4 regions of the Saccharothrix lopnurensis genome follow, and region 3 is predicted to be linked to each of the others. Evidence: riboswitches for the same ligand, from Rfam matches in the RefSeq annotation. Region 3 holds a riboswitch; each other region holds the start of a gene.
The links. A riboswitch is a leader RNA that binds a small molecule or an ion and turns the genes downstream of it on or off. The one in region 3 is predicted to bind cobalamin.
Positions count from the first base shown of each region.

Region 1 (4,711 bases), on a different contig from region 3:
AGCGCAGCGCGGCCGCGGCCGCCGCCCCGGTGACCCGCTTGTCGCGGGCCAGGCCCAGGTAGTCGTTCGAGGCCAGGTCGAGGTCCGCGGATTCGGCGGGGCGGGGCCGGACGCGGCGCGCGAGGCCGGCCTTGGCGCGGGCCCCGGCGCGCGTGTCGATCCAGTCGAACACCGACTCACCTGTGCGCACACTCACGCCGGCAGTGTCGCACCCGGCGGCTACCGTGCCGGCGTGGACCTCTTCCAGCCCGGACCGGCCGACCTGCGGTCGCTGCGCGAGCGGGCGCCGGTGCACCGGGACGGGCGCACCGGGCTGTGGTTGGTCAGCCGGTACGACGACGTGCGCGCGGTGCTGGCCGACCCGCGCCGGTTCCGCCCGGACAACGCGCTGACCGCGGTGGTCCCGATCCCCGGCCCGGTGCTGCGGGAGCTGGCCCGCGCCGGGTTCTCGCTGCCGCCGACGCTGGCCAACAACGGGACCCCGACCCACGCCGCCCTGCGCCGGCTGGTCGCCCGCTTCCTCACGCCCGCGCGGGTGGCGGCGGCGGGGCCGCGGATCGCGGAGCTGACCGCGGCGCGGCTGGCCGGGCTGACCGGGGTGGTGGACCTGCACCCGGCGCTGGCCCGCGACCTGCCGGCGGTGGTGCTGCTGGAGGTGCTGGGCATCCGCGACGTGGACGTGGCCGCGCTGAAGGCGTGGAGCACCGCGTCGCTGGAGCTGTTCTGGGGCGACGTCTCGCCGGCGCGGCAGCGGGAGCTGGCCGGGCCGGCCGCCGCGTTCCACCGGTGGCTGACCGGGCGCATCGAGGTCGCCGACCCGCGCGGCGACGACCTGTTCGGCGCGCTGCGGGCCCGGGGCGTGCCGCTGCGGGAGGCGGCCGGGCTGTGCTACTTCCTGCTGATCGCGGGCCAGGAGACGACGACGCAGCTGCTGTGCGCGGCGTTCCACGCGGTGCTGCGGCACGGCGACCTGTGGTCGCGGCTGCCCGAACCCGGCCTGGCGGCCGCGTGCGTCGAGGAGGTGCTGCGCCGGGAACCACCGGTCACCACCTGGCGGCGGGTCGCGGCCGAGCCGGTCGTGCTGTCCGGCGTCGAGGTCCCGGCGGGCGCGCCGCTGCTGCTGATGCTCGCGGGCGCGGGCTCGGACCCCGGCGCGTTCGAGGACCCCGAGCGGTTCTGCCCCGGTCGCCCGAACGCCCGCGCGCACCTGGCGTTCGGCCACGGCAGGCACTTCTGCCTCGGCGCGGGCCTGGCCCGGCTGGAGGCGGAGGTGGTGCTGCGGGAGACCGCGCTGCGGTTCCCGCGCCTGCGGCTGGCCTCGGCGGACCCGCCGCCGGTGCTGGGCCTGCTGTCGTTCCGGGCGCCGCTGACCGTCGAGGTGGACCTGGGGGACCGGGACGGGCCCGCCGGCGAGGCGGCCGCCCGGCGGCTCGTGGCCCCGGGCGGGGTCGGCCGGCGGTAGCGCGTCGACAGCGCGTCGACGTCCCGGGACGCCTCCACCGGCCTGGTCCGCGGCGGTGCCGGGGGCGTGCGGCCGGTCCCGGTGTGATCGCGCTCGCGTCCCCGGGGCTTGGAGCCGCCGGCCGCAGGTGCGACGATGCCGGGGCTGTAGGGGTGCGCGAGGAAGCCGGTGCGAATCCGGCGCGGTCCCGCCACTGTGACCGGTTCACCCCGGGAGCCAGGAACTCGCCCCCCGACGTCATCGCTACCGGACCCGGGCGTGGACACCCGAGGAAGGACACCGCCGCATGGGCGCGCGTTTCCCCTTTTCCGCCGTCGTCGGACAGGACGACCTCCGCACGGCGCTGCTGCTCAACGCCGTGCACCCCGGTATCGGCGGGGTGCTCGTCCGAGGTGAGAAGGGCACCGCGAAGTCGACCGCGGTCCGCGCGCTGGCCGCGCTGCTGCCCGGCCTGGACGTGGTGCCGGGCTGCCGGTTCGGCTGCGACCCGGCGGTGGCGACCGACTGCCCGGACGGACCGCACGCGGCGGGGTCCGAGCGGCGGCCCGCGCGGCTGGTCGAACTGCCGGTCGGCGCGACCGAGGACCGGCTGATCGGCTCGCTGGACCTGGAGCGCGCCCTCACCGAGGGCGTGCGCGCCTACCAGCCGGGCCTGCTGGCCGCCGCCCACCGGGGCGTGCTGTACGTGGACGAGGTCAACCTGCTGCACGACCACCTCGTGGACCTGCTGCTCGACGCCGCCGCCATGGGCCGCGCGCACGTGGAGCGCGAGGGCGTGTCCGTGTCGCACGCCGCGTCGTTCCTGCTGGTGGGCACCATGAACCCGGAGGAGGGCGAGCTGCGCCCGCAGCTGCTGGACCGGTTCGGCCTGACGGTCACCGTCCGGGCCGCCCGGGACGTGCCCACGCGCACCGAGGTGGTCCGGCGGCGGCTGGCCTACGAGGCGGACCAGGACGGGTTCGCCGCGCGCTGGGCCGAGCAGGACGCCGCGCTGGCCGCGCGGATCGTCGGGGCCCGCGCCCGGCTGGCGGCGGTCGTGCTGCCGGACGCCGAGCTGCGCCGCATCTCCGCGATCTGCGCCGCGTTCGAGGTGGACGGGATGCGCGCGGACCTCGTGGTCGCCCGCACCGCGACCGCGCACGCCGCCTGGCGCGGCGCCGACGAGGTGGCGGAGGAGGACGTGGAGGCGGCCGTGCGGCTCGCCCTGCCGCACCGCAAGCGCCGCGACCCGTTCGACGAGCCGGGGCTGGAGGAGGAGCAGCTGGACGACGCACTCCGGCAGGGCGAGGAGGCCGCCCGGGAGCCGGACGGGCCCGACGGCGGCCCCCAGGACGGCCCTGACGGCGATCCCGACGACGAGGGACCCGACGACGGCGGCGGCGGCCCCGGCGGCGGTCCGGGGGACGACGTGCCCGACGGTGATGGTGCGGAGCTGCCGGGTCGCCCGCCCGAGCAGCCCGCCGGGAACGGCGGCGGCCCCTCCGCCGAGCGCACGCACACCCCCGCCCCCGCCTTCCGCGCCCGCCTGCTCCAGGTGCCCGGCGTCGGCGACGGCGCGCCCGGCAAGCGCTCCCGGGCCCGCGCCCGCACCGGCCGCGTGGTCCGACCCTCCACAGTGGACGGATCGGGTCTGCACCTGCTCGGCACGCTCGCCGCGGCCGCGCCCCACCAGGCCGCCCGGGGCCGCGGCGGTCCCGGCCTGGAGCTGCGCGGATCGGACCTGCGCCGGTCGGTGCGCGAGGGCCGGGAGGGCAACCTCGTGCTGTTCGTGGTCGACACCTCCGGGTCGATGGCCGCGCGGCAGCGGATGTCCGCGGTCAGCGGCGCGGTGGTCTCCCTGCTGCGCGACGCCTACCAGCGGCGCGACAAGGTCGGCGTGGTGACGTTCCGGGGCCGGGAGGCCACCGTCGCCCTGCCGCCGACCCACTCGGTGGACGCCGCGGCGGCCCGGCTGCGCGCCCTGCGCACCGGCGGCCGCACCCCGCTGGCCGACGGCCTGCTGCGCGCCCGGCGCGTGCTGGGGACCGAGCGCGTGCGCGACCCGCGCCGCCGCGCGCTGCTGGTGCTGCTGACCGACGGGCGCGCGACCGCCTCCGGCACGGGCGGCGACCCGCTGCGCGACGCCCTGCGCGCCGCGGGCCTGCTGGCCGCCGACCGGGTGGCCGCGGTGGTCGTGGACTGCGAGCACGGCCCGATCAGGCTCGGCCTGGCCGGGCGGGTGGCGGGCGCGCTGGACGCCGCGTGCCTGCGCCTCGAAGAGCTGTCCGCCGACCAGGTCGCCGGCGTGGTCCGCGCCGCCCGAGCCGCGTAGGAGCCGAAGATGCCCCAAGGCCAACCGTCCGCCGTGCCCGTCGACGGGCTCACCACCCGGCAGCGCCGCAACCGGCCCCTGGTCGTCCTGCACACCGGGGAGATGAAGGGCAAGTCCACCGCCGCCTTCGGCCTCGCCCTGCGCGGGTGGAACCAGGGCTGGTCCATCGGTGTCTTCCAGTTCGTCAAGTCCGCCAAGTGGAAGGTCGGCGAGGAGTCGGCCTTCCGCGCCCTGGGCCGCCTGCACGAGCAGACCGGCGAGGGCGGCCCCGTCGAGTGGCACAAGATGGGCGAGGGCTGGTCCTGGTCCCGCAAGCAGGGCACCGAGGACGACCACGCCGCCGCCGCGCGGGAGGGCTGGCAGGAGATCGCCCGCCGGATCCGGGACGGGCGGCACGGGCTGTACGTGCTCGACGAGTTCACCTACCCGGTGCACTGGGGCTGGGTGGACGTGGCCGAGGTGGTCGAGACCCTCCGCGACCGGCCCGGCCACCAGCACGTCGTCATCACCGGCAGGCACGCGCCCGCCGCGCTGGTCGAGGCCGCCGACCTGGTGGTGGAGATGACCAAGGTCAAGCACCCGATGGACGCGGGGCAGAAGGGCCAGAAGGGGATCGAGTGGTGAACCGGCTGGTGGTCGCCGCCCCCGCCTCCGGCAGCGGCAAGACCACCGTGGCCACCGGCCTGATGGCGGCGCTGCGCCGGGCGGGCGACCGGGTGGCCCCGTTCAAGGTCGGCCCCGACTACATCGACCCCGGCTACCACGCGGTGGCCACCGGCCGGCCGGGCCGCAACCTCGACCCGGTCATGGTCGGCGAGCACCGGGTGCCCGCCCTGTTCGCGCACGGCGCGCGCGGCTGCGACCTGGCCGTGGTCGAGGGCGTGATGGGCCTGTTCGACGGGCGGGTGGACACCGAGGGCCTGGGGTCCACCGCGCAC
Region 1 is NZ_JBHSQO010000035.1:27,198-31,908, reverse strand. It holds gene ACFP3R_RS26910 (8-amino-7-oxononanoate synthase) at 1-196, opposite strand, end outside; gene ACFP3R_RS26905 (cytochrome P450) at 233-1,462, shown strand; cobalamin riboswitch at 1,571-1,708, shown strand; gene ACFP3R_RS26900 (putative cobaltochelatase) at 1,749-3,773, shown strand; gene cobO (cob(I)yrinic acid a,c-diamide adenosyltransferase) at 3,783-4,397, shown strand; gene ACFP3R_RS26890 (cobyrinate a,c-diamide synthase) at 4,391-4,711, shown strand, end outside.
Region 1: linked by a shared signal. The riboswitch ahead of ACFP3R_RS26900 (putative cobaltochelatase) and the one ahead of ACFP3R_RS06385 (CbtB-domain containing protein) in region 3 are both predicted to bind cobalamin.

Region 2 (4,711 bases), on a different contig from region 3:
GTCCGCTGTCCCGGTGGCGTCCCAGCGGACGACGACCCCACATCCGGTGGTTCGCCTACCGATCGGGTCGCCGCCCGGCCAACGATCCAGTCGGGACCTGACACAAATCTGTCCGGTCGGCCGTGTTGACGCTTCGTCGCGGACGATCCTAGCCTCGGTGTGAGAGCGTTCTCACGCTTGTCCCGGCCGCCCATCCCCTGCTTGGGAGGTCCCATGCTGAGCACCGTTGTCCAGGCGTCCCTGCTGCTGTCGCTCGTGGTCGTCCCCGCCGCACCGACCACCGCCCCACCGGAACCGGCCGCCGTGCCGCCGCCGGTGGTCACGGTCTGCGACAGCTACTGCGACGACCGGGACCCCGCGCTGCCGCCCGGCGCGCACCGGTCCCGGACCCGACCGTCGACGACGGCCGCGCCGCCCGCCGCCCTCGCCCCGGTCTGCAACACCCACTGCGACGGGCGCGATCCCGCGCTCTCGGCCGGGGAACGGGTCGCCCAGTCCGCGCCCGCCGGAACCCGCCGGGTCGCGCTGCACTTCGACAGCACCGAGACCATGGGCTGGGCGGTGATCAGCGGCGGCGGTCAAGGCGACTCGGTCTGGCTGGACCGCTCCTACGACGCCGGGGGAACGTGGCAGCCGAAGGTCGGCTCGACCACGACCCCGGCGGGTTACGGCGGCTGGCGCACGCTCATGCACAACGTGGACGACTGGGCCGGGCTGCGCGTCGGGCTGCTGCGCGCCTGCGGCCAGCCCGCCGGGTCGTCGACCATCGCCTGCACGAGCTGGTACCGCACCACGTGGAACGCCTGGGACCGCCGCACCGCCGCGGCCACCGCCCTGATGCAGCGGTACAACCCGGACACCGGCCTGTTCGACACCACGGGCTGGTGGAACTCCGCCAACGCGCTCAACGCGATCATCGACAACGCGCGGGTGAGCGGCATGGGTTCCTACCGCTACGCCATCGCCCGCACCTTCGACCTCAACCGCACCGCCTGGGACGGCAACTTCATCAACGAGTACAACGACGACGTCGCGTGGTGGGGGCTGACGTGGATCGCCGCCTACGACCTCACCGGCGACCGCCGCTACCTCGACACCGCCCGCACCGGCGCCGACCACATCCACCGCTACTGGGACCAGACCTGCGGCGGCGGCATCTGGTGGACCTCCAGCCGGACCTACAAGAACGCCATCGCCAACTCGCTGTACGTCCAGCTCAACGCCGCCCTGCACAACCGGTTGCCCGGTGACACCACCTACGTGCAGCGCGCCCGGAACGGCTGGCAGTGGTTCGAGGGCACCGGGATGATCACCAGCTCGAACCTGGTCAACGACGGCCTCGTCACCTCGACGTGCCGCAACAACGGCCAGACGCCGTGGAGCTACAACCAGGGCGTGCCGCTGGCCGCGCTGACCGAACTGCACCGCGCCACCGGCGACCAGGCGTACCTCACGCGGGCGCGGGCGTTGGCCAACGCCTCGACCACCAGTTCCGCGCTCAACCCGGGTGGGATCGTGTTCGACAACGGCGGCGGCGGTGACGTCCCGTCCTTCAAGGGCGCCTTCGTGCGCGGACTCGGTCAGCTGAACCGGGCGCTGCCGGACCGCCCGTACACCGCCTACCTCACCCGGCAGGCGGACACGGCCCACGCGCGCGACCGGTCCAGCAGCGACTCCTACGACCAGCCGTGGGCCGGGCCGTTCCAGCGCAGCGACGCGGCGCGCCAGCACAGCGCGGTGGACCTGATGAACGCCGCCGGCTGACCGGTTGGCCGGACGACGTCCGGAGCAGTCCCGGGAGCCGTTCACCGGACCGGTGCACCAGCGGTAACCAGGGACGCCATCCGCACGACCGCCGCCGACCGCACTCCGCGACACCGGCCCCCCGCACCCCGGGCGAGCACGGCGGCACGCACGACCTGCGGAGTGATCTTCGCGACCCTCGCTCATGTGGGGTCGGGTTGCGGGACGATCTACAACATGTAGTGTTCCCGCCGTCGATGGTTCCGACGCCCTTCCCGAAGGGCGGAGGAGGCAAGAGGGAACCCGGTGCGAATCCGGGACTGCCCCGCAGCGGTGAGTGGGAACGACCGCCGTCAACGAAGCACTGCGCGTCTCGCGTGGGAAGCGACGGCCAGTAGGTCCGGTCCTTTCGGGGTCGGGTGCCCGCGAGTCCGAAGACCTGCCGTCGGTGCGCGCGCCGGCCGGCGTGCGCGTGTCCGGGGCCTCGTGGGCGGGCCGACGCGGATCGGCGCGCCGTCGTGCGCGCGTCTGCGGCACCTCCCGCGTGCTCCGGGCCGTTCGAGGCTCGCGAGGAGAGGGCTGTGCCGACCACAACCACGAGCACCACCGCGCAGGTGCGGGTGATCCGCCGCGACGGCGGTGCCTCGGCGTTCGACGCCACCAGGATCGCGGTGGCGATGACCAGGGCGTTCCTGGCCGCGGAGGGTGACGCCGCCGCGTCGTCGTCCCGGCTGCACCCCCTGGTGGAAGATCTGACCGCGCAGGTGGGGGCCGCGCTGCTCAAGCACGCCCGTCCCGACACCGCGCTGCACGTTGAACAGATCCAGGACCAGGTCGAACTGGTCCTGATGCGCGGCGGCCACCACAAGGTGGCCCGCGCCTACGTGCTCTACCGCGAGAAGCGGGCCAAGGCGCGCGAAGTCGTGCCCTCAGCGCCGGAGTTCCGCGTCAAGGGCCCGGACGGGGAACTCGTCCCGCTGGACTGGGACCGCGTCGGGGTCGTGGTCGGCGAGGCGTGCGCGGACCTGGCGGACACCTCGCCGGAGGCCGTGCTGGCCGAGGTGCGGCGCACCCTGTACGACGGCATCACGGTCGACGAGCTGTCCGTGGCGCTGGTGATGGCCGCGCGGACGCTGGTGGAGACCGAGCCGAACTACTCCTACGTCGCCGCGCGGCTGCTGCTGGACCGGTTGCGGCGCGAGGCGCTGACCCGCGTCGCCGGCCGCCCGGTGGAGGGCGCCGGCGGGCGGACGTCCTACGTGGACCACTTCCCGGCGTACGTGCGGCTGGGCGTCGAGCTGGACCGCCTCGACCCCGAGCTGGCGAACTTCGACGTCGAGCGCCTGGCCGCCGCGATCCGGCCCGAGCGCGACGCGAAGTTCGACTTCCCCGGGATGCAGACGCTCTACGACCGCTACCTGCTGCACGACCACGGCACCCGTTACGAGCTGCCGCAGGCGTTCTTCATGCGGGTGGCGATGGGCCTGGCCCTGCGCGAGGACGACCGGGAAGCCCGCGCGATCGAGTTCTACGAGCTGCTGTCGAGCTTCGACTTCATGGCCTCGACGCCGACGCTGTTCAACTCCGGCACCACCCGGCCGCAGCTCTCGTCGTGCTTCCTCACCACCGTGGACGACGACCTGGACGGCATCTTCCGGGGTTACCGGAACAACGCGCTGCTGGCGAAGTTCTCCGGCGGCCTGGGCAACGACTGGACCCCGGTGCGCGGCATGGGCGCCCACATCAGGGGCACCAACGGCGAGTCCCAGGGCGTGGTGCCGTTCCTGAAGATCGCCAACGACACGGCGGTGGCGGTCAACCAGGGCGGCAAGCGCAAGGGCGCGGCCTGCGCCTACCTGGAGACCTGGCACGTCGACGTCGAGGAGTTCCTCGACCTGCGCAAGAACACCGGCGACGACCGCCGCCGCACGCACGACATGAACACCGCGAACTGGGTGCCCGACGAGTTCCTGCGCCGCGTCGAGGCCGACGCCGACTGGACGTTGTTCTCCCCCGACGAGGTGCCGGACCTGCACGACCTCTACGGTCGCGCGTTCGCGCGGCGCTACCGCGCCTACGAGGAGGCCGCCGACCGGGGCGAGATGCGGGTGGTCAAGCGGGTGCGCGCGGTGGACCTGTGGCGGCGGATGCTGACCGTGCTGTTCGAGACCGGCCACCCGTGGATCACCTTCAAGGACCCGTGCAACCTGCGCTCGCCGCAGCAGCACGTCGGCGTGGTGCACTCGTCGAACCTGTGCACCGAGATCACCCTGAACACCTCGGCCGACGAGGTCGCGGTGTGCAACCTGGGTTCGGTGAACCTGGCCAACCACGTCACCGCCGCCGGTGTGGACGCGGCCCGGTTGGAGCGCACCGTCACCACGGCCGTGCGCATGTTGGACAACGTGATCGACATCAACTTCTACACGATCCCCGAGGCCCGCCGGTCCAACCTGCGGCACCGCCCGATCGGCCTGGGCCTGATGGGGTTCACCGATGCCCTGTTCGTCCAGCGCCTGGTCCCGGGCTCGCCGGGAGCGGTGGAGTTCGCCGACCGCAGCACGGAGGCGATCAGCTACCACGCCCTGTCCGCCTCGGCCGACCTGGCGCGCGAGCGCGGCAGCTACGAGTCGTTCGAGGGTTCGCTGTGGAGCCGGGGAATCCTGCCCATCGACTCCGTCGCCCTGCTGGCCGAGGCCCGCGACGGCGACCTGGACGTGGACACCTCCACCACGCTGGACTGGGACGCATTGAGGGAGAAGGTGCGCGGCGGGATGCGCAACTCCAACACCACGGCCATCGCCCCCACCGCCACGATCTCCACCATCTGCGGCGTCGGCCAGTCGATCGAGCCGCTGTTCCGCAACCTGTACGTGAAGTCGAACATGTCCGGCGACTTCACCGTCCTCAACCGGCACCTGGTCGCCGACCTCAAGGCGCTCGGCCTGTGGGACGAGGCCATGGTGGC
Region 2 is NZ_JBHSQO010000020.1:126,864-131,574, forward strand. It holds gene ACFP3R_RS20845 (glycoside hydrolase family 76 protein) at 214-1,764, shown strand; cobalamin riboswitch at 1,985-2,204, shown strand; gene ACFP3R_RS20850 (ribonucleoside-diphosphate reductase subunit alpha) at 2,325-4,711, shown strand, end outside.
Region 2: linked by a shared signal. The riboswitch ahead of ACFP3R_RS20850 (ribonucleoside-diphosphate reductase subunit alpha) and the one ahead of ACFP3R_RS06385 (CbtB-domain containing protein) in region 3 are both predicted to bind cobalamin.

Region 3 (4,711 bases):
GACGCGTCAGCTGCTGGTCGGCACGAGCGTGCCCAGGACGATGGCGATCCTGTTCGCCGAGGTGGGCATCGACGACCCCACCGAGGACGAGGTTCGGGACGGCGCGGCGTGGATCGTCCGCCGCACCGAGGAGGTGTTCCGCGCCGGCCTGCCGTGGCGGCCGGGGGCCCGGGAGGCGCTGCGCGCGGTGCGCGACTCCGGGGTGCCGATGGCGCTGGTCACCTCCACCGAGCGCGGGCTGACCGAGATCGCGCTGGACACCCTGGGGCGCGACCTGTTCGACGTGACGGTGTGCGGTGACGAGGTGGACGGGCTGAACAAGCCGCTGCCCGAGCCCTACCTGAAGGCGGCCCGCCTGCTGGGCGTCGACCCGGCGCGGTGCGTGGCGGTCGAGGACTCCCCGACCGGGGTGGCCTCCGCCGTGGCGGCCGGGTGCACGGTCCTGGTGGTGCCGTGCGACGTGCCGGTGCCGGGGGGCGAGCGCCGCGTGTTCCGCGACTCCCTGGTGGGCGTCGACCTGACGACGCTCGCCCCGCTGCCGGGCAGTTGATCCGGGTGGACCGCTGACCTGGCCGGATCGCCGGCCCGGCTGGGCCGCCGGCCCCGGCTACACCGCCGACAGGCGGTCGGCCCGCCGCACCGCCGGGTCGACCAGCAGGCCGAACACCACGCCGAGACCCAGCCACAGCGTGGCGGTCTCGGCCAGGGACGCCAGCCGGAAGTCCCAGAGCACGCCGCTCGGCATGTCCTCGGGGATGGCGTCCGGCGCGGCCGGGAACAGCAGCAGCACCAGCACCACCGCCGCCACCACGGCCAGCGCGACCGCCGTGGTCCGCAGCGGCGGTGACCAGTGGCCGAGGCGGGAGGCCAGCCAGCTCGCCCCGAACGCGACCAGCAGGCCCGAGGCGATCAGCGCCAGGTAGAGCACCGTGCGGTAGCCGACGGTCTCCGGGTCGCCCACCGCGGGCGGGTTCGCCGGGTACTTCACCGCCGGCAGCAGGGCCGCCGCGCCGAACGCCGCCGCCCCCAGCCACACCGCCCGGCTGAACGGCGACCGGTCGGGGAACCAGCGCCGCGACCCGGCGTAGGCGGTGGCGAACAGCGCGCCCACCGCCACCCCGACGATGACCGCGGCCAGCACGCCGCCGAACACCTGCACGCCCCGGCCGACCAGCTCGCCGTGCTCGTGGCCGCCGGCCCCCGGCTCGACGGGCCGCGCCTCCTCGACGGCCAGCGCGGCGCGGATCGGCACCTCGACCACGACCAGCCCGACCAGGCCCGCGAGCAGGCCGGACACCCCACCGGCGGCGAGCCCGCGCACCAGGTGGTCCCTGTAGGTGAGCACGCCGCCCCGCCTCAGTGGCACGGGACGCCGAGCGCGTGGCGCCCGTCGTGGAAGAACTCGTGGAGCGTCTCGGCGGCGTGGCCGATCGCCGCGCCGTTCTCCTGGAGCACCAGCCAGGTCACGGCCAGCGCGACCAGCGCGACGGCGTAGGCCCACCGGGGGACCTGGACTGGGGCGGACTGCGCGGGGCTCGTCATGACGGGCTCCTCCATGCCTCGTGGAAGGTCAACAGGTGCCGTGGCCGGTCTCCTGACTCCCGGATCGACACCGTCCCCGCGTCTTCCCAGCCGCGCGTGCGGCCAGTGACGTGCTCGGCGGGTTGGCTCCCCGGTCACAGTGGCGAGGACCGCGCCGGATTCGCACCGGCTTCCCGTCCACCACGGCGAAGCGAACATAGAGGTCGCCCGTCCCGCCGCACAACCGGCCGGACGTCTTGTCCGCCGGGTTCACCGCAACGCGCAGTCACCGCACTTGCCGCCGCCGTCGAGCCGGTAGTAGAGGCAGCAGCTGCGCCGCCGGAACGCGACCTCGCCGGGGAACGGGATGAAGTCCCCGCAACCCCGCAGCGGGGGTTCGGCGAACAGCTCCTCGCCCAGCGCGACGCACTCCTCCGCGCTCGCCGCCCCGCCGAGCGCCACGAACCGCAACGCCCCCGCCGCCGACGAGGCCGCGTTGCCCCACAGCAGGCCGGGCGCCACCGGGGCGACCGAGCGCACGGCCTCCACCACCGGCGCCAACGACTCGACGATCCCCACGCCCCCGGCCGGCTCCTTGACCCGGACCCGCAGGCCGTCCGCGTCGTAGCGCCACCAGAGGTTGGCGGGCCGCACGTCCGGCGCCGTCCCGCCGACCGCGCGGGCGGCCACCACCGGGGACAGCAGCCGGGCGGTGTAGCTGAGGAAGAACAGCGAGGCGGCGACGCGCCGTTCGGCGGTGCGGTACCGGGCGGCGATCCGGTCCACGGTGGCGGGCAGGGCGGACCCGTCGAGCAGCGCGGCGCCGTCGTGCCAGCCCTCGTCGGGCCGGCCGACGTCGAGGGCGAAGAACGGGCTGAGGCCGCGGATCTGCCGCAGGGTGGTCAGGACTCGGGAGAACTCGGACACGTGGCCTAGTCTGCCGCCCGTGGACGCGCTGGGGTTGGGACTGTCCCTGGGCCTGGCGGCGAGCATCAGCCCCGGCCCCCTGCTGGTGCTGGTCGTGACGTCGGCGCTGCGGTCCGGCCGGCGGGCGGGCGTGCTGGCCGCGTGCGCGCCGCTGCTGTCGGACGCCGCGGTGGTCGGGGTGACGCTGCTGCTGCTCGGGCGGCTGCCGGAGCGGGCGCTGGGCGTGCTCGGCGTGGTCGGCGCCCTGTTCGTGGTGTGGAGCGGGGTGCGGACGGTGCGGGAGGCGCGCACGGCGTCGCTGGAGCCGGGGGCGTCCGAGTCCACGGCCGCGCCGGGCGTCGCGGCGCTGCGCCGGGCGGTCCTGGTGAACCTGCTCAGCCCCCACCCGTGGGTGGCGTGGGCGACCGCGCTGGGACCGCTGACCGTCACCACGTGGCGGGCGTCGACCGGGGCGGGGGTGGCGTTGCTGGTCGGTTTCTACGCGACCCTGGTGGGTGGGAAGGTGGTGATCGCGCTGGTGGTGGCGCGGGGGCGCCGGCACCTGGGCGACGCGGGTTACCGGCGGGCGCTGACGTTCGCCGGGGTGCTGCTGGGGTTGGCCGGGGTCGCCCTGGGCGTCGAGTTCGCGCCCACCCTGTTCGGGGGCTGAGCGCGGCTACGGCAGGTAGAAGGTCAGCACGTCCGACCGCACCGGCGGGAACAGCGTCCGCATCAGCTCCTCCTCCGGGCCCGGGTACACGTCGGGCTGCCGGGCGGTCAGCCCCTCGATCCCGTGCGGCCCGAACAGCAGCGACGCCACCATGTCCGGCGCCACGCCCGCCCCGCCCGCCGCGCCGGGGGCCTGCATCGTGCCACCGACCGCCACCGGCCCCACCTCGCCGCCCGCGAACGGCACCCGCACGTGCGAGCGGTAGAACGACACCACCGCCTCGCCCTCCTCGCCGGCGAACCGCGCCGACGCCGCCAGCCGCGCCCCGAACACCGGCCGCAGGTGCTCCAGCAGCGCCACCGGGTCGGGGACGCGCACGTAGTAGGAGTTCGCCTCGGCCTTCGCCGGGGCCAGGAACGCCTCCAGCGCCGCGCCCGCGACCGTCCCCGGCCGCTCGGTCACCTCGGTCGCCCCGGTCAGGGCCAGCAGCGCGTGCGCGGCGGCCCCGTCCACCGCGGCCACCTCCGCCAGCCGCACCCCCTCCTCCGGCGGCGTGGTCCGGCCCGAGGCGACCGGCACGCCGTCGCGCTCCACCAGCCACTCGGTGCTGCCGCCGCGCTCCACCAGCCACCGCCACAGCGGGGCGGAGTGCGGCATCCGCAGGTCGAACGGGGCCTGCTCGGCGTCCTGGAACCGGGCGAGGACGGGGATGTCGGCGGCGGTCGCCTCGCGCAGGGTGTGGCCGGCGCCGGCCGGTGTGCCCGTCACGTCCCGGGTGGCGGCGTACGGCACGGCGTAGGTGTAGCCGAACTGCCGGTAGAAGTAGGGGATGCCGAGCATGATGTTCACCAGGTGGCCGCGCGCGGCGGCCCGCTCGTGCGCCCAGCCCATCAGCGCGCGCACCGCGCCCCGGCCCTCGTAGCGCCGGTCGGTCGCCACCAGCTCGACCTGGCCCGCCGGGATCTCCAGCCCGCCGAGCACCAGCGTCTCGTCCAGCAGCGTCGCGGTGGACACCACCAGGTCGCCGTCCACGACGACCGCGCACGCCTCCCAGCCCGCGTCCGGGTCCTCCACCACCAGGCGGTGGTCCACGGCGTCCTCGGGCTCGCCCCGGTCGGCCAGCAGCGCGCCGATCCGCTCCAGGTCCTCCGGGCGTGCGGGCCGCAGCACCAGGCCGTCGCTGAGGGTCATCGCCGCAGTGTCCCGGCGGGTGTCCCGCCGCGCCACGGATTTTCGCCGGCGCGCGGGGCCCGCCGTGGCGCACAATCCCGCCCATGACCTGGCTGCCCGCCGACTTCGCCCACCCCACGCGCGTCGACCTCGACGCCGAGCACCACCTGCGCCCCATCCGGGAATCCGACGTGGACATCGACCACCCGGCCGTCATGGGCTCGCGCGAGCGGCTCTGGTCGCTCTACGGCGAGGCGTGGGGCTGGCCGCCCGCGACGATGACCCGTGAGCAGGACCGCGTGGACCTCGCCCGGCACGAGCGGGAGCAGGACGCGCACGAGTCGTTCAACTACGCCCTGTTCGACGCCGACGAGACCGCGCTGCTCGGGTGCGTCTACATCGACCCGGCCGACGACGCCGACGCGCTGATCTCGTGGTGGGTGG
Region 3 is NZ_JBHSQO010000004.1:260,533-265,243, forward strand. It holds gene ACFP3R_RS06375 (HAD family hydrolase) at 1-550, shown strand, start outside; gene ACFP3R_RS06380 (CbtA family protein) at 608-1,345, opposite strand; gene ACFP3R_RS06385 (CbtB-domain containing protein) at 1,357-1,542, opposite strand; cobalamin riboswitch at 1,568-1,742, opposite strand; gene ACFP3R_RS06390 ((2Fe-2S)-binding protein) at 1,792-2,448, opposite strand; gene ACFP3R_RS06395 (LysE family translocator) at 2,468-3,097, shown strand; gene ACFP3R_RS06400 (GNAT family N-acetyltransferase) at 3,104-4,288, opposite strand; gene ACFP3R_RS06405 (GNAT family N-acetyltransferase) at 4,372-4,711, shown strand, end outside.

Region 4 (4,711 bases), on a different contig from region 3:
CTGGATGCCCACCGAGGTGTCCATGCAGGCCGACATCGCCCTGTGGCGCTCCCCCACCGGCCTCACCGACGACGAGCGCCACACCATCAAGCGCAACCTCGGCTTCTTCGCCACCTCCGAGTCCCTGGTGGCCAACAACGTCGTGCTCGCCGTCTACCGGAACCTCACCAACCCCGAGTGCCGCCAGTACCTGCTGCGCCAGGCGTTCGAGGAGGCCGTGCACACCCACACCTTCCAGTACGTCTGCGAATCCCTCGGCCTGGACGAGGGCGAGCTGTTCAACATGTACCGCGAGGTGCCCTCCATCACCGACAAGGCCGCCTGGGCGCTCCGGTACACCCGGCACCTGGAGGACCCCGCGTTCCGCACCGGCACGCCCGAGACCGACCGGGCGTTCCTGCGCGACCTCATCGCGTTCTACGTCGTGTTCGAGGGCATGTGGTTCTACACCGGCTTCGCGCAGATCCTGTCCTTCGGGCGGCGCAACAAGATGGTCGGCGTCGCCGAGCAGTACCAGTACATCCTGCGCGACGAGTCCATCCACCTGAACTTCGGCATCGACGCGATCAACCAGATCAAGATCGAGAACCCGGGGCTGTGGACCGAGGCGTTCCAGGCCGAGATCCGCACCATGCTCGGCGAGGCGTGCGAGCTGGAGATCGCCTACAGCCGCGACACCATGCCGAACGGCCTGCTCGGGCTCAACGCCGACCAGTGCGAGCAGTACATGCGCTTCATCACCAACCGCCGCTGCGCCCAACTCGGTCTCGCGCCCGTCTTCGGCCCCACCGACAACCCGTTCCCGTGGATGTCGGAGGCCATCGACCTGAAGAAGGAGAAGAACTTCTTCGAGACCCGCGTCACCGAGTACGCCTCGGGTTCCACGCTCGACTGGGACTGAGCCACCGGCCGGGTCGCGTGGTGCGCGACCCGGCCCCTCCCCCGCGCCGGCGCTGATCCACCCGATCGTGTCCCCGGGCGGCGGTTGCCGCCTTCGGGCGCGTCGCCGATCCCGCCTCGCCACGACACGGGCCCGGCGAACTCCGCAATTGCATTCCGCTGCCGGATTGCCACGGTCGAGCACCACCGGTAACCATTTCCTCAGCCCACCGCGTTCCGCAGGAGGCGGAGATGGGTCGCGCAGTCCCGGCGCGCTCGTCCCCGTCGAGGCCGAACCGCACCGCACCGGCGGTGGTGGCCGGCCGCGGCAGGGGGCGACGCCGCGAAGCCCGCCGGTCCGCGTCGACCGCACGACGCACCTCCTCCTCCGGGACCGCCGGCGGGCGCGTACCGGTGAAGAGTCGAAGCGAGGACAAAGGAGTCCGCTCGAATGAAGTCACCCCTGTTACCCCGGCTCGGCCGGGCTGTCGCCGCGTCGTTCGCGGTCGCCGCGACCACCCTCACCCTCACCGGCGGCGCGGGCGCCGACCCCGCCGCGGCGTCGGTGGCGTTCAAGGCCGAGCACACCGACCGCTGCCTGAGCAGCCACACCGCGGGCCAACTGGCCTGGCGCAACGCGCAGCCGGACCCGTCGCCCTCGCCGGTCACCGCGGTCAAGGTCACCGGCGAGGTGGCGCTGCGCGACACCACCCCCTGCGCCCCGCCCACCCGCACCGTCGCGGTGGCCGTGTTCACCGCCTACCACGGCCGCACCGTGGTCGACACCGAACGCCAGAGCACCACCGGCGCGTCCAAGTTCGAGTTCGTGCTCACCGTCCCGCTCGTCCCGACCCCGACCCCGGTGCCCATCGACCGCGTCACCGTCCAGGTCTGCCACACCGCCATCACCCCCGTCCCCGAACCAGGCCCCCTCACCTGCGGCGACATCTCCACCTACCTGATCTGACCCGCCCCCGGCGGTGGTGGCGGGTGGTCCGCCCCGCCACCACCGCCGGGGTGCGCGCCGACCGCGGCCCGGACGCGTCGGGCCCGGACGACTCTGGTGAGACCGGTCACCTCGGCGCGGACCGCGGGTGGTTCGTTGCCACAATCCGGACGACCACAGGCGACGGCGGACGAGGAAGCCGGTGACATTCCGGCACGGTCCCGCCACTGTGACCGGGGAGCAGATCCCGCCGCGGCCACCGCCCCACCCGGGGTGGGAAGGCCGGGACGAGCGTCGATCCGGGAGTCAGGAGACTCACGCCGTCGCCTCCTCACCCACCGGGGCGGATCTCCCCGAGAGAGGGCGGCTCCACCATGCGCCTGACGTCGTCAAAACCACCACTGCCCATCGCGCGGGCGGTGGACCGTGCCTGAGGACCGCCCGCGCGTCACCGTCTGCCGGGGGTGCTGCTGCGGCACCACCCGCAAGCACCCGCAGGTCGACCACGACGGGCAGGTGCGCGTGCTGCGCGAAGCGCTCGACGGCACCGCCGAGGTCCGCCTGTCCGACTGCCTCGACGCCTGCGCGCACTCCAACCTGCTGGTCGTCCACCCCTCGCCCGCCGCCCGCGCCGCCGGCGCCAAACCCCTGTGGCTGGGGCGGGTCCTCGACGACAGGGCACTGCGCGAGGTGATCGACTGGATCAGCGGCGGCGGCCCCGGTGTCGCGCCACCACCGGCCTCGCTCCGGGACAGGGTGGTGACACCGCCGAACGCGCGCACCCCACCGCGCACGACCTGAACGACGACACCGGGGTGGGGCGGTGGTGTCCGCCGCCCCACCCGGCGGCATCAGCTGGTCGGGCAGGGGGCGCCGGGACGGGTCAGGGTGACCCTCGCGTGGCTGATCACGAGTTCGGTGCCGGTGAGCAGGCGGACGCGCAGGGCGTTGACGGCGATGCCGGCGCCACCCGCCAGGGACCGCTGCTCGTTGACCACGACCGTGGCGACGAGCGGGATGGTGATGGTCAGGTCGACCGCGGGGTTGACCACGGGCACGCCGTTGACGCGCAGGTTGACCAGCTCGACGCCGCCCGCGGTGGTGACCGCGCCGGTGGCGTCCTCGTCGGCGGCGGCCCTGGCGCGGATCTCGTCGGCGGTGACCAGGCCGCCCAGCAGGGAGACGCCGGCGGTGCGGGCGTGCGCGGTGGCGGTGCGCTCGCCGTCGCCGTCGACCACGCCGCGCGCCTCGGTGTCGACGACGCCCAGCGAGCCGATCCCCGGCAGGCCCGCGCCGAGCAGCTGGTCCACGTCGAGGCCGGGCTGGGTGGTGCAGCTCAGGTCGGACGGCGCGAGGGGGCCGACGCCGACCAGCGGTGCGGTCAGCCTGCCGCCGTGGGCGTGGGCGTCGAACACCAGCACCGGCGGGGTGAAGCGCACCGAGGCGCACCCCGGCGCGTTGAGGCCGACCCGGGCGGTGACGTCGGCGGCGCAGGTGGTGTAGGTGCCGGCGCGGGCGGCGGTGACCGGAACGGAGATCGTGCACGAGACCTGACCGGTGGCCAGGCCGCCGGTGGCGGTGACCGCGCCGGCCGCGGTGGAGGTGGTGGCGTCGGCGCAGTCGGTGGTGGGCTGGGCGGTGGCGGTCAGGCCCGTCGGCAGGTCGGCGGTGAACGCCCACCCGTCCTTGACCGCCAGCTCGGCGGTGTTGGTGACGGTGAGGACCAGGGTGGACGTCTGCCCGACCTCGACCGGGGAGGGGCCGTAGGCGACGTCCAGCTGCGGGGTGACGTCGAGGACGCGGACGTTGTCGAACGCGGCGTCGTTGCCGGTGCCGCTGGCCTGGGCGTTGACCAGCCGCACCCCCACCGACGAGCCGCCGAACAGCACGGGCCGGTCGCTGGTGTAGGTGCCCACGGCGGTGCCGCCGATGACGGTCGAGGGGTTGGCGCAGGGCTCGATCGGGGTGGTGAAGGTGGGGATCGCGGTGGCCCCGTCGACCAGGTAGAACTCGAACAGCGCGTGGTTGGCGAAGCAGTTCCGCTCGGCCGCGTCCACCGAGAAGGTCAGGAACCGGTCGGGCGCCGCCAGCGGGATGGGCTGCTCCGTGGCCAACTGCACCTTGCCCGCGCCCGGGTTGCCCGCGGTGTAGGCGGTGACGGCGTGGTTGGCGCCCGGGTCGCCGCCCGCCCACTGCCCCAGGGCTCCGGCCATGGTCCGGACCGCCTGCCAGTCGCCGCTGCCGCAACCGCTGCCGGGTGGTGGCGTGGTGGACTGCTGGAGCGAGGCGAGCCAGCCGTTGCAGGCGGTCAGCCAGGCGGGGTCGGCGTCGTAGGTCTGGTTGACCGGGGGTAAGCCGGTGTAGGCGGTGAGCAGGGCGGGCGTGGTGCCCTGACCGTTCTCGAAGTCCTCCGCGAACACCACCACCGGCGCCTGCGGCACACCGGGCTCCGCCGTCGCGGTGACGGGGTGGACGGCGGCGAGGGCAACCGACAACGGCACGGCCGTCAGTGCCGCGGTGATGGCCGGCAGCAGCCTGCGCCGGTGGTGGGTGGGTGATGAGGTGGTCACCGATGAACTCCCTTGGTCGGGGCGGAACGTCGAGCACCGGTTCCGTCGTTGCCGTACGGGAGTGCATTAGCGCGGGGAGTGGGTCGGCACCCACTTGGCCGCGTGTGCTCACCTGATCGCCCCAGGTTCGGTGTGGGTCGACCACCTGGGTGACCGCTGTTGGGCTTGGGGCCCTGGTGCGGTCGGAGGTCGCCGGTGGTGTGGGCTTCGCGGACGGACTCGTCATCAGGTCCTCCCGGCACCTCTCACCACCGATATCCGGAACCGGAGTGAACCGAATCAAAAAGCGCACCCAAGCCTGTAAGTGCCCGTTTCC
Region 4 is NZ_JBHSQO010000020.1:132,114-136,824, forward strand. It holds gene ACFP3R_RS20855 (ribonucleotide-diphosphate reductase subunit beta) at 1-901, shown strand, start outside; gene ACFP3R_RS20860 (hypothetical protein) at 1,331-1,846, shown strand; cobalamin riboswitch at 2,019-2,141, shown strand; gene ACFP3R_RS20865 (hypothetical protein) at 2,252-2,626, shown strand; gene ACFP3R_RS20870 (choice-of-anchor P family protein) at 2,677-4,395, opposite strand.
Region 4: linked by a shared signal. The riboswitch ahead of ACFP3R_RS20865 (hypothetical protein) and the one ahead of ACFP3R_RS06385 (CbtB-domain containing protein) in region 3 are both predicted to bind cobalamin.